Regions from separate parts of the Variovorax sp. HJSM1_2 genome, predicted to be linked through region 2. Evidence: riboswitches for the same ligand, from Rfam matches in the RefSeq annotation. Region 2 holds a riboswitch; the other holds the start of a gene.
The links. A riboswitch is a leader RNA that binds a small molecule or an ion and turns the genes downstream of it on or off. The one in region 2 is predicted to bind glycine.
Positions count from the first base shown of each region.

Region 1: it holds a riboswitch for glycine, as region 2 does, so the genes downstream of both, gcvT (glycine cleavage system aminomethyltransferase GcvT) here and ACFQ95_RS12355 (D-amino acid dehydrogenase) in region 2, are expected to answer to the same signal.

Region 1 covers NZ_JBMOXA010000010.1:20,696-26,500, reverse strand. The annotation lists gene gcvP (aminomethyl-transferring glycine dehydrogenase) at 1-198, opposite strand, end outside; gene gcvH (glycine cleavage system protein GcvH) at 309-680, opposite strand; gene gcvT (glycine cleavage system aminomethyltransferase GcvT) at 792-1,931, opposite strand; glycine riboswitch at 2,002-2,116, opposite strand; glycine riboswitch at 2,129-2,235, opposite strand; gene ACFQ95_RS12920 (TRAP transporter large permease) at 2,377-3,669, opposite strand; gene ACFQ95_RS12915 (TRAP transporter small permease) at 3,666-4,178, opposite strand; gene ACFQ95_RS12910 (TRAP transporter substrate-binding protein) at 4,266-5,240, opposite strand; gene denD (D-erythronate dehydrogenase) at 5,328-5,805, opposite strand, start outside.
Region 2 covers NZ_JBMOXA010000009.1:128,498-134,302, forward strand. The annotation lists gene ACFQ95_RS12345 (phosphoethanolamine transferase) at 1-990, shown strand, start outside; gene ACFQ95_RS12350 (helix-turn-helix domain-containing protein) at 1,086-1,817, shown strand; glycine riboswitch at 1,981-2,101, shown strand; gene ACFQ95_RS12355 (D-amino acid dehydrogenase) at 2,188-3,498, shown strand; gene ACFQ95_RS12360 (FIST signal transduction protein) at 3,685-4,941, opposite strand; gene ACFQ95_RS12365 (PhaM family polyhydroxyalkanoate granule multifunctional regulatory protein) at 5,005-5,805, opposite strand, start outside.

The sequences.
Region 1 (5,805 bases), on a different contig from region 2:
CACCGGTGGCGGCAACTGCATGGGGTTGCTGCGCGCGATGCTGCGCGGCACGATACCGTCAATCAACTCGCGGCGCGAGCTGGACTCGACCACGGCCAGCATGCGGGCCTCGTCGGCCTCGTCTATGCCGATGTGGCGGGCAATGAATTCGGCGGGGTTCTCCAGCGCCTCAAGCGGGGTGGCGGCGGACATCAGCATGGCAGGCTCCGTGGGGTGACAGCAATTAGCAGGGGGCAGTTAAAGAGGGGGCGCCCGGTGGAAACCAGGCGCCAAGGCGATGCTGATGTTCAGCATTGCCCTAAGCAAGATCAGGCGTTTTCGCTGAACTTGGTGTAGGCGGTCTCGTCGAGCAGCGCGGTCAGTTGGCCGGCGTCCGACAGCTTGACCTTGAAGAACCAGCCGGCGCCCAGCGGGTCGCTGTTGGCCAGGGCGGGGTCGGCGCGCAAGGCCTCGTTCACTTCGGTGACGTCGCCAGAGACAGGCATGTAGACGTCGGCGGCGGCTTTCACCGACTCGACCACACCGGCCACTTCTTTCTGCGCGATGGTTTTGCCGACTTCGGGCAGGTCGACAAACACCACATCGCCCAGCGCATCCTGTGCGTGGTGGGTAATGCCCACGGTGGCGATGTCGCCCTCAACGGACAGCCATTCGTGGTCTTCTGTGTAATAAATGGGCATGGAAAAACTCCTGGATGGATTCAAACTAAAAAGATGCAACTGCTGCGCTGGCTAAGGTCTTGCTGAAACCCTTGAACTGCAGGTGTGATTCTGCAGTGGTTTGGCAGGTGTTTAGCCGCGTACGTAACGGTTGGGCACAAACGGCATGGGCGCCACTTCCATGGGCACGGGCTTGCCACGCACGATAGCGTTGACGCGGGTGCCGATGGCGGCATGGGCCGCATCCACGTAGCCCATGGCCACAGGCTTGTCTATGCTCGGGCCCAGCAGGCCGCTGGTCACTTCGCCTATGGTGTTGCCTTGCAAGTCTTGCAGAACGGTGTGGTCGCGCACCGGCACACGTTCCAGTGCGACCAGGCCAACACGTTTTCGTGCCACGGTGCCCGCTGGGTCTGCGAGCTGCGCTAGGATTTTTGCAGCACCTGGGAAGCCGCCTTCGCGTGCACCACCGGTGCGCCTTACCTTTTGCATGGCCCAGTTCAGGCCGGCTTCTACCGGCGTGGTGGTGGTGGTTATGTCGGCGCCATAAAGGCACAAACCGGCTTCCAGGCGCAACGAGTTGCGTGCGCCCAGGCCAATCGGCTTGACTTCAGGCTGGGCCAGCAGCAAGCGGGCGAGGGCATCGGCCTGTGTGGCGGGGACCGAGATTTCAAAACCGTCTTCGCCGGTGTAGCCACTGCGTGTGATGAAGCAATCGGCTGCGCCCACCTTGAAGCTGCCACCCGTCATGAACACCAGCTTTTCCACGCCTGGCGCGAGGCGGGCCAGCGCGGTGACGGCTTGTGGTCCTTGCAGGGCCAGCAGCGCCATCTCCGGCATGGGGATGACCTGGCAGCGCGTGCCAATGCGCGCCTGGATGTGGGCGATGTCGGCCACTTTGCAGGCGCCATTCACCACCACAAAAATATCCGTGCCACGGTTGAAGAACATCAAGTCGTCGAGGATGCCGCCGTGATCGTCGAGCAGCAGGCCGTAGCGTTGTTTGCCCACGGCCAGGTCGATCACGTCCACGGGCATCAGCGACTCGAACGCGGCGGCTGCGTCCGGCCCTTCCAGGCGCAACTGGCCCATGTGCGAGACGTCGAACAAACCGGCCGCGCTGCGGGTATGCAAATGCTCGGCCATCAGGCCTGCGGGGTATTGCACCGGCATGCTGTAGCCGGCAAACGGCACCATGCGGGCGCCAAGTTCCAGGTGCAGCGCGTGCAGCGGCGTGAGCAATAAATCTGAAGAGGTGGTCGAGGAGGACATGGGTGCGGATTCCGAGGGGCAGTTCAATCACCACGCGCGCCACGGTGCATCACCATGGACGTGCTTGGCACGTGCCCCCGCTGTCCGCTTTACCTGAGAGATTCGCCCAGCGATGTGGGGTTGCTCCTTCGGTGAGACCGCTCCACGTTGATCAGGTGTGCGGGCTTCTCTCCAGTGGGGAACGCCGGTTTTGCGGCCGGCGGGTGTCAGTCCTGGGTACCTGAGCGTTAAAACCTTTGCGGTTTGCGCCTTCGGCGGCCTGCAAACGCTAGGGCGTTTGTTGACTCTCTCCTGACGGTGGCGAGTATACCCAGGGATGCCCTACATGAATCGTCGCGGTGCGTAAAAGTGCGGGGGCGGGCGATCTGCGTCGTGGCGCTTCTCATCCCGCTCCTCACCCTAGGCCCTCGCGTCCAGGCATGCAGCGCATCCCAGGGAAGTCGCCTTACTTAAATCCCATCACATGTGGCAACCAGGTGCTGAGTGCCGGAATAAAGGTCAGCAGTACCAGCACCACACCATGCGCCCAGAGGAACGGCATGAGTTCGCGCACCAGCGGCCCCATGGGTACACGCGACACGTTGGAGGTGACGAACAACAGCCCGCCCACGGGTGGCGTGATCATGCCCAGCGTCAGGTTGAAGATCACCACCATGGCGAAGTGAGTCGGGTCTATGCCCAGCTTCACGGCCACGGGTGCCAGTATGGGCGCGAGCACCATCACACCCGGCAGCGGCTCGATGAAGATGCCGAACAGCAGCAGAAAGATGTTGACGATGACCAGGAACATCCACGGCGACAGGTTCATGCCGACAATCCAGTCGGCCATGGTTTGCGGCAGGCCTTCAATCGTCAAGATCCAGGCAAACCCGGCCGACAAGCCGATGATGATCAACACCGAAGCGGTGAGCAGGGCAGAGCGCGCCAGGATGTCGGGCAGAGCCTTCCATTCGAGTGTGCGGTAGATGAACTTGCCACACACCAGCGCGTAGAACACCGCCACCACCGAGGCTTCGGTGGGTGTGAACCAGCCCGCGCGCATGCCGCCCAGAATGATCACCGGCAGCAGCAGCGCTGGAATGGCTTTCCAGGTGGTGCGCCAGACTTCGGGCCAGGGTGGCATGCCACCGTCGCCTTTGTAGTTGCGCTGCTTGGACACGCGAAAGTTCACGATACACATGGCGATGGCGATCAGGATGCCCGGCAAGATGCCCGCCACAAACAGCGAGCCCACCGAGACGTTGTCGTCCTGCAGCGCATAAATGATCATGATGATGGACGGCGGGATGATGGGCCCCACGATGGCCGTGGCAGCGGTCAGCGCTGCGGCGTAGGATCGGTCGTAGCCCGCCTTGTCCATCATCTTGATCAGCATAGAGCCGGGGCCCGCAGCATCGGCCAGGGCCGAGCCCGAAATACCCGAGAAGAACGTCAGCGAGACCACGTTGGTGTAGCCCAGGCCGCCGCGTTTATGGCCGACAAACTGGCCGGCAAACTTCAGCAGCACTTCGGTGAGCGAGCCGCCGCTCATCAGCTCCGCGGCCAGGATGAAAAACGGCACGGCCATCAGCGGAAAGCTGTCCATGCCGGTAAAGGTTTCCTTCAGCAGCACAAACAGCGGATAACTCTCCGCCAGGATCAACGTGGCCACCGTGGCCAGGCCCAAGGCAAACGCCACGGGCACACCAATGGCCAGGAACAGGCAGGCAGAAAGAACCAGGATCAGACTTGCGTTCATAGGGAAGCACTCGCATTCGCGTCAAAGTGGGCGTCGGATGCAAAGCTGCGCTGCAACACATAGTCGCGCACGATCAGGCACCAATGCACGATCAATAAGATGCCGCCGACCGGCATGGCCGCGTAGATATAGGCAAACGGAACTTGCGACACGGCGGTCAACTGGAACATGTTGCGCTGCATATAAAGCCAGCCGTACCAGACCATGAAGCCGAAGAAGGCAAACAACAACAGTGCCACCACGATGCGTATGCTTCGCGCTGCGGCGGTGGGCAGCGCATCCTGCAGGTTCTCCACGGCGATGTGGCCGCCATAACGCAGCACCGGTCCGGCGCCCAGAAAGGTCAGCCAGATCATCATGTGGCGGGAGATCTCTTCTGCCCACTCTATCGACTGGTCGGTGAGATAACGCAGCGCGACGTTGACAAAAATGATCACGGCCATGGCCGCCAGCAACAGGATCAGCGCCCATCGGTTGGCGGATAAAAAATAACGTTCAAAGGTTTTCACTTGGGTGTCTCTGCCAGGGGCATCCGCAAAAAAAACCGCCCGGGGAGCCAACTGGATCTGGCCGGGCGGTAGGGAGTGAAAGTTAAATCACTTCACTTCCTGGATCTTCTTGATGTTGTCCGCGCCGAATTCCTTGGCGTAGTTCACATAGGCTGGTTGCAAGGCGGTGCGGAAGGCCGCGCCGTCGACGTTGCGCACCACTTTCATGCCGTCTTTTTCCAACTGGGCGATGCCGTTGTTTTCGTCGTCGTTGACCTTCTTGCGTTGGGCGACGGAAGCGCTCTTGGCGGCATCCATGAACACCTTCTTGTCGGCATCCGACAGCTTGTTCCAGACTTTGGGGGACAGCAGCAGCAAGGCTGGTGAATAAACGTGGCCGGTCAGCGACAGGTGTTTCTGCACTTGGGAGAACTTGGACGACAAGATCACTGGAATCGGGTTTTCCTGTCCGTCAACCGTGCCCTGTTGCAGCGCGCCAAACAGTTCCGGGAAGGCCATGGGCGTAGGCAGTATGCCGAAGGTGCGATAGCCGTCCATGTGCACCTTGTTCTCCATGGTGCGCATCTTCAGGCCCTTGGCGTCTTCGGGCTTGACGATGTCGCGCTTGCTGTTGGTCATGTGGCGGAAACCGTTTTCCGTCCAGGACAGCGCGATGATGCCCTTGCTGGGGAACTTGGTCAGGATGTCCTGGCCTATGGGGCCGTCCATCACCTTGCGTGCGTGGTCGTAGTCACGGAACAGGAAGGGGATGTCGACGATCTTCACTTCGGGCACGAAGTTGCCCACGGGGCCGGTGGAGGTGTTCACCAGGTCTTGTGTGCCCAGTTGCACGGCTTCGATCTGCTCGCGTTCACCGCCGAGTGCCGAATTGGCAAAGTGCTGGCACTTGTAGCGGCCTTGGGTGCCTTTTTCGACTTCGTCGCAGAACACCGTGGAGCCCACGCCGTAATGTGATTCCTTGGTGGTGGCATAGCCGATTTTCAAGGTGGTGGTTTGGGCGTAAGCCGATGCAAAAAGCCCCAACGCCAGGCCCATGCCGACGCTCAGTTTCGAAAATTTCATGAAGTCTCCTCTAATAGTTGGACGCATCACCACCGCACCTATGGAGCGTGATGCTCCATAGGCAAAAAAGTTGTATGACAACTTTGATTATGCGGGGCGTGTGCCCGTCACAGCATGGGGGTTTTCGAGGATGTAGTCGCGGATGATGCTATCGAAATCCGCATCCGGCAGAAGGCCCAAGCCACGCGCGCGTGCGGCGTCGGTGCGGCCCGGCCAGGTGGAGACAATTTTCTGGATCACCGGATCGGGCGTCCACTGGATGCGGTCGGCGACTGCTTTGCCTGCCACACGTTCCAGGGCTGCGGCCATCTCGCCGGTGGTGGTGCACAGCGCGGGCAGGTTCAGCGCGATCAGCGGGCCCCATTCCGCATCGCTGGCTTCGGCTGCGCGAATGATGCCGGCGATGGTGGTTGCGGGCGAGGAGAGTGCCACATCGGTGTTGGGTGGCACCGGGCAGACGCCCGTGACACCTGCCAAGGGCTCGCGGATCATGCCGCTGAAGAAGCTCGAGGCTGCACCGTTGGGCTTGCCCGGGCGCACACTCACCGTCATCAGCCGTACGCTG
Region 2 (5,805 bases):
GGTGCCACAGCGGCCGGACGCAAGCCCCGTTTGCTGGTGGTGATGGTCGGCGAAACCGCGCGCTCCATGAACTTCTCGTTGAACGGCTACGAACGCACGACCAACCCGGAACTCTCGGCGCTGCCCATCATCAATTTCCCGCAGACCACCTCCTGCGGCACGTCCACCGAGGTGTCCTTGCCCTGCATGTTTTCGTCCTACGGCCGGGCCAACTACGACGAAGCGCGGATCCGCGGCAGCGAGTCGCTGATCCAACTGCTGGCGCGCTCGGGCATGCGGGTGGTGTGGCTGGACAACCAAAGCGGCTGCAAGGGTGTCTGCACAGGTGTGGAGTTTCATGACGTGACCGCAGGCACCGACCCGGCACTGTGCCCCGATGGCCATTGTTTTGACGGCGCGCTGGTGCAGGGTTTGCAGCGGGTCATAGAGCAAGACAGCACCAGCAACGCCGCAGGCCGCGACACCGTGGTGGTGCTGCACCAACTGGGCAACCACGGCCCGGCGTACTCTAAGCGTTACCCGGCAGAGTTCGCACGTTTCAAGCCCGAATGCAACAAGCTGGAACTGCGCGACTGCAGCCGCGAAGAAATCACCAACGCGTATGACAACGCCATTCTCTACACCGACCATTTGCTCGCCTCCACCATTACGCTGCTGCAAAAACAGCAGAACAAGTTTGACGTAGGTCTGGTGTATGCGTCCGACCACGGTGAATCCCTGGGTGAAAAAGGCCTGTACCTGCACGGCATGCCCTTGGCCATTGCGCCCAAAGAGCAATACACCGTGCCCATGGTCTGGTGGTTTGGCGGCACTGGCGCCAGCGGCTGGAACGGTCTTGACGCCAGTTGCCTGCGCGCACGCGCCCAGCAGCCCGCACACCACGACCATCTCTACCATTCCATCATGGGCTTGATGGGGGTGGAGACGTCCAACTACATCGCCGAGCGCGATCTGATCAGCAGATGCCGGGAGCCCAGGACAGGCGTGTGAACGAATAAACGGCGCCTGGGGCTTGCCTTAGATCGTCCGCGAAGCTGGGCACTATAAAGTAGGCCCTCTACGTTCGCACCTCCATCCCGCACGCCATGAGCACCACCGCCGACCTCGTCACCGCCCTGAAGAAAGAACTCAAACACGCCCAAATGACCTACGCCGACCTGGCGCGTGCCATGGGCATGGCCGAGTCAAGTGTCAAACGCATGTTGGCCAAGGGCGAAATGTCGCTGTCGCGGGTCGATGCGATCTGCCGGGCCCTGAAGCTGGACTTCGCCGAGCTGGCGCGCAAGGTGGCCGACAACCAACCGCTGCTCGCCGAACTCACGCAGGCCCAGGAACGCGCGGTGGTGGCAAACAAAAAACTGCTGCTGGTGGCCATCTGCGTGCTCAGCCAATGGACGCTGGAACAAATCACCAGCGCCTACCGCATCAGCCAGGCCGAGGCCATTGTGTGTCTGGCGCAGCTCGACCGCATAGGCATCATTGAACTGCGCCCGCTGAACCGTTACCGGCTCAAGCTGGCAAAAACTTTCCGCTGGCGCGCCCATGGCCCGGTGATGGAATTTTTTCGCGACGAGGTGCTGCTCGACTACTACGCCGGCGGTTTCGACGGTCCGGGCGAAGGCCTGCTGCTGGTGCACGGCGAGGTCAGCCGCAGCCTCGCGCCCGCCTTCATGGAGCGCCTGCAGCGCGTGGCCCAGGACTTTGCCCAACAGCATTTGGCTGACCAGAAACTGCCGACCAGTGAACGCGAGGGTTACACCCTGCTGCTGGCCATGCGCAGTTGGGAGTTCGCCGCGTTTGCGGCGCTGCGCCGATAACAGCCCGCTACAGGCCAGCACTGCCGCTGCTGGGCGGAAAACCGCTTCACAAAGCCACACAGCTGTGCCTACAATCGCCCCCGCAGGAGAGTGAGGGGCAAGCCGCCCCTCCACCGAAGGCGCAAACTCCCATGAACGCTCAGGTCCCGTACTGCATTCATTGAAAAAGCCGTCTGAAGAGACACCACGCGGGCAACCCGCCCAAGCCGTGGTGCACCGAAGGAGCAAACCCCCAGCGCGTGCCGGGAGTGAATCTCTCAGGTACCAAGGACAGGGGGAGCGGCAACTTGAGGCGTCGGCCTGGGTTGCTACTTTTTTATAGCCGCTCACGCTCGTCCCTCAAGCGCACAACCGCTAAAAGGTTCTCACCATGCGCGTGACTGTTCTCGGCGCCGGCTTGCTCGGCGTCAGCTCGGCTTATTTCCTCAACCAACTCGGCCACGACGTGACCGTGCTCGACCGCCAGGCCACGCCCGGCGCTGAAACCAGCTTCGCCAACGGCGGGCAAATCTCGGTCAGCCATGCCGAACCCTGGGCCAACCCCGGCGCGCCGCTGAAGCTTTTGCAATGGCTGGGCCGCGAAGATGCGCCGCTGCTGTTTCGCCTGCGGGCCGACATGCGGCAATGGCTGTGGGGCCTGCAATTCCTGCGCGAATGCACACCGGCGCGCACGCGCCACAACATCGAACAAATCGTGCGCCTGGGCAGCTACAGCCGAAGCGTGTTGCAAGGCTTGCGCCGCGACATCGGCCTGGCCTACGACGAACGCACCCAGGGCATTCTGCATTTCTACACCTCGGCCAAAGAGTTCGATGCCGCCCTGGCACCGGCCGAGCAGATGCGCGCCCTGGGCTGCGACCGGCAAGTGGTCTCGGCGGACGAGGCCGTGCGCCTGGAGCCCGCGCTGCGCCACATCCGGCCGCAACTGGCAGGCGCCACCTACACGCGTGAAGACGAATCGGGCGATGCCAACCAGTTCACCCGCGCCCTGGCGCAACGCTGCGCCAGCAACGGCGTGAAGTTCCTGATGGGCCACACCGTCACCGCTTTGCCCATGGTGGGCGGCCGCATCGACCATGTGGAGGTGACCAACCGGGAGGGCCGGTTTGAGCGCATTCAAGGCGACAGCGTGGTGCTGGCCATGGGCAGCCTGAGCCCGCTGATCGCCGCTCCGCTGGGCATTCACTTGCCTATCTACCCGGCCAAGGGTTACTCGGTCACCATGCCGGTCAAAGACGCTGCCATGGCGCACGAGGTCAGCCTGACCGACGACGAGTTCAAACTCGTGTTTTCGCGCTACACCTCGGCTGACCGGGATGTCATGCGCATCGCAGGCACGGCCGAATTCAACGGCTACAACCGCGACCTAAACAGCGTGCGCTGCGAAGCCATTGTGAAACGTGTGGAGCAACTCTTTCCCGGCGCGGGCGACACCAGCCAAGCCCAGTTCTGGACCGGCTTGCGCCCGGCCACCCCGAGCAACGTGCCCATGATTGGCAAGACCAAGGTCGCCAATCTGTTCCTGAACACCGGCCATGGCACCCTGGGCTGGACCCACGCCTGCGGCTCGGGCAAATCCGTGGCACGCATCATCAGCGGCCTGGTGCCGGAGGTGGACTTTGCGTTCACCGGTTTGGCCGACGAACGCCGCACACGCAGCATTCGCCCCGCCACGTCATAAACGCTATGGACCGCCCAGGCAAACACCGTGGAACTGGCTTTGCCAGGCCACAGGTGTTGCCCCCTGCAAGGGGGTTGGCGTAGCGACACGTAGTGCGCGAAGACTAGGGGTGTTCCAAGCCCTCCCCCCTGCAAGGGGGAAGGCGCAGCGACACGCCGTGCGCGCAGACTGGGGGTGTTCCCCCAGCTAATCGGTGAAAACCGTCAACACCCCGGTGTAGCCGTAAAGATGATGACGGGCGATTTCGCCACCCGCAAAAAAGCCCACCAAGGGCACGTCACCGAGTGCGCGGCGCACGATCTGCAGTTCGGCGCTGGGGGCGCCGAAGTGCGGGCCGCCACGGCCGGCGCAACTGACGTAGATGGCGCCCGCGATGCGCCGCGCCGGGTGTGGCGCCGATTCGGCCTCGGACGCCGCCAGCGCGGAAGCCACCTCCACGGTTTGCTCCTCGGGCTCCAGCTCTTCGCGGATTTCGGCGCAGATGCGCACCAGGTCGGCCTTGGCCGCGGCGCGGTTGCGTTGGCAAAAGGCCATGCGCATGCCCACGCTGGCGCGGTCGGCAATCGCCACCCCTTTGCGGCCCGGGTCCAGGCCTATGATGTGGCGCACCAGCACGTCGCTGCCAAAGTGGCCGCTACGGCCCACGGCATCGGTGTCGGTGCCGGCCTCGCTCAGGCCCACCAGGGTGGCGCGCACGGCAGCCAAGGCGATTTGCGGCTCATCCAGCGAAACCTTGAGGTCGCGCAGCAACACGTCGAGCGCGGGCTCGCCGTCTAGCGCCACCAGCACATTGCCATCGACTTCGGTGACCACCCGCACCGGCCCCACGGGATGCGCCCCCTGGGTCACACGCGAGATCAGGCTCACGCCTTCGGCAAACGCCACGCCACTCAGGCCGCCAACAAACACACCACCGGCCGCGCCATGGCCTTTGATGTTGCCGTTGCCGCCCACGGCAAATTGCACGGCGCGTGCGCGGCCCGAGGCCAGGCCGCCGAACACATAACCGGTGTCGGTGCGCGCCGCCATTTCGGCAATCAGTTCCACCACATCGGGCGTGCTGGCATCGGCATGCACCAGCGCGGTGTGTGCTTCAAACGCCATGCCCAAAGGCGCCACACCCGAGAACACACGGTATTGGTTCGAGGGTATGCCGCAGAGCATGACGCTGATGGCGGGCTCGTCGAAATACTCGACGTTTTGCGCCGCCACACCTACACCCACACAGCCCGACCAGTCCACCACCTCGGGCAGTTCACCGCTGATGTGGTCCAGTATGTCCTGCGCCGCGTTGGCGTAGGCATCGGTGATGTAGAGCAGGCCCAGCGTGGGCGCGCTGACGTAGTCGGGCAACGCCATGTGGGCGCGTAATTGCGCCAGCACCAGGCCGGCGGCCATGCGCCAGTCGGGGTGGGTGGCGTGGCCGTAGGGAAACAATTTCATATGGAGCTCCTCGGGCGGGCAGATGCAAAAGGGGCGGAGCTTGGGCCAAAACCTACAACTGCTTCAGCGCGCCCGCTTCCTCGCCGGTGCAGCGCCCTTTTTGGCGGGTTTGGCGGCCGTCTTGCCAGCCGCCTTGGCAGCGGGTTGACGCACGGCACCTGCAGCAGATTTTGCAGCAGGTTTAACACCGGATGCTGCGGCTTTGCCGGTCGACCTTGGGGCTGACCTGGCTACTGGCTTGCCTGCCCTGGCGGCGGCTTTGACACCTTGGCTCAAGACCTCGGCGCTCTTCATCGCTTCCTTGGCAAAACTCGCGGCCATCTGGCTGCTGTCGTCCACGGCTTTCTGCAAGGCCGACTCGCTCACGGCGCTGGCGGCAATTTGCTGGAACTGCGTGGCCAGGGCGTTCCACCAATGCAGCGGATCAATCACCCCGGCCGGTTTGCTGCCAGCGCTGGCCGCTGCTGCTGCAGGCGCAGCGGCCGCGGAGGACTCGGGTTCGGCTGCAGGGGGCGCTGCCTCAGGCTCTGGCGGCGCGGCAAATTTGGCGCTGGCGGCGGCGGCCGCTTTTTGCATTTGCTCGAACGCGCTGGCCATGCTGCTGGCACTCGGGGCTGACGCTGCGGCGGGCGCAGGTGCCGGGGGCTCGGCCACCGGTGTCTTGATCTTGAACGCATCGGCCAGGTCACCCATGCTGAAGTTCATGCCACGCAGCGTGGCCAGGGTCATTTTCTGCACCTCCAGCGCCTGGATGGTGGCCTTCAGGGCAGCGGCGTTCTGGTCGAGCCAGAACTGCACGGCCTTCAATTCTTCAATGCGTTTTTCCAGCTCTTCGACATTGATGGTGGGCGCCACCCAATGGCC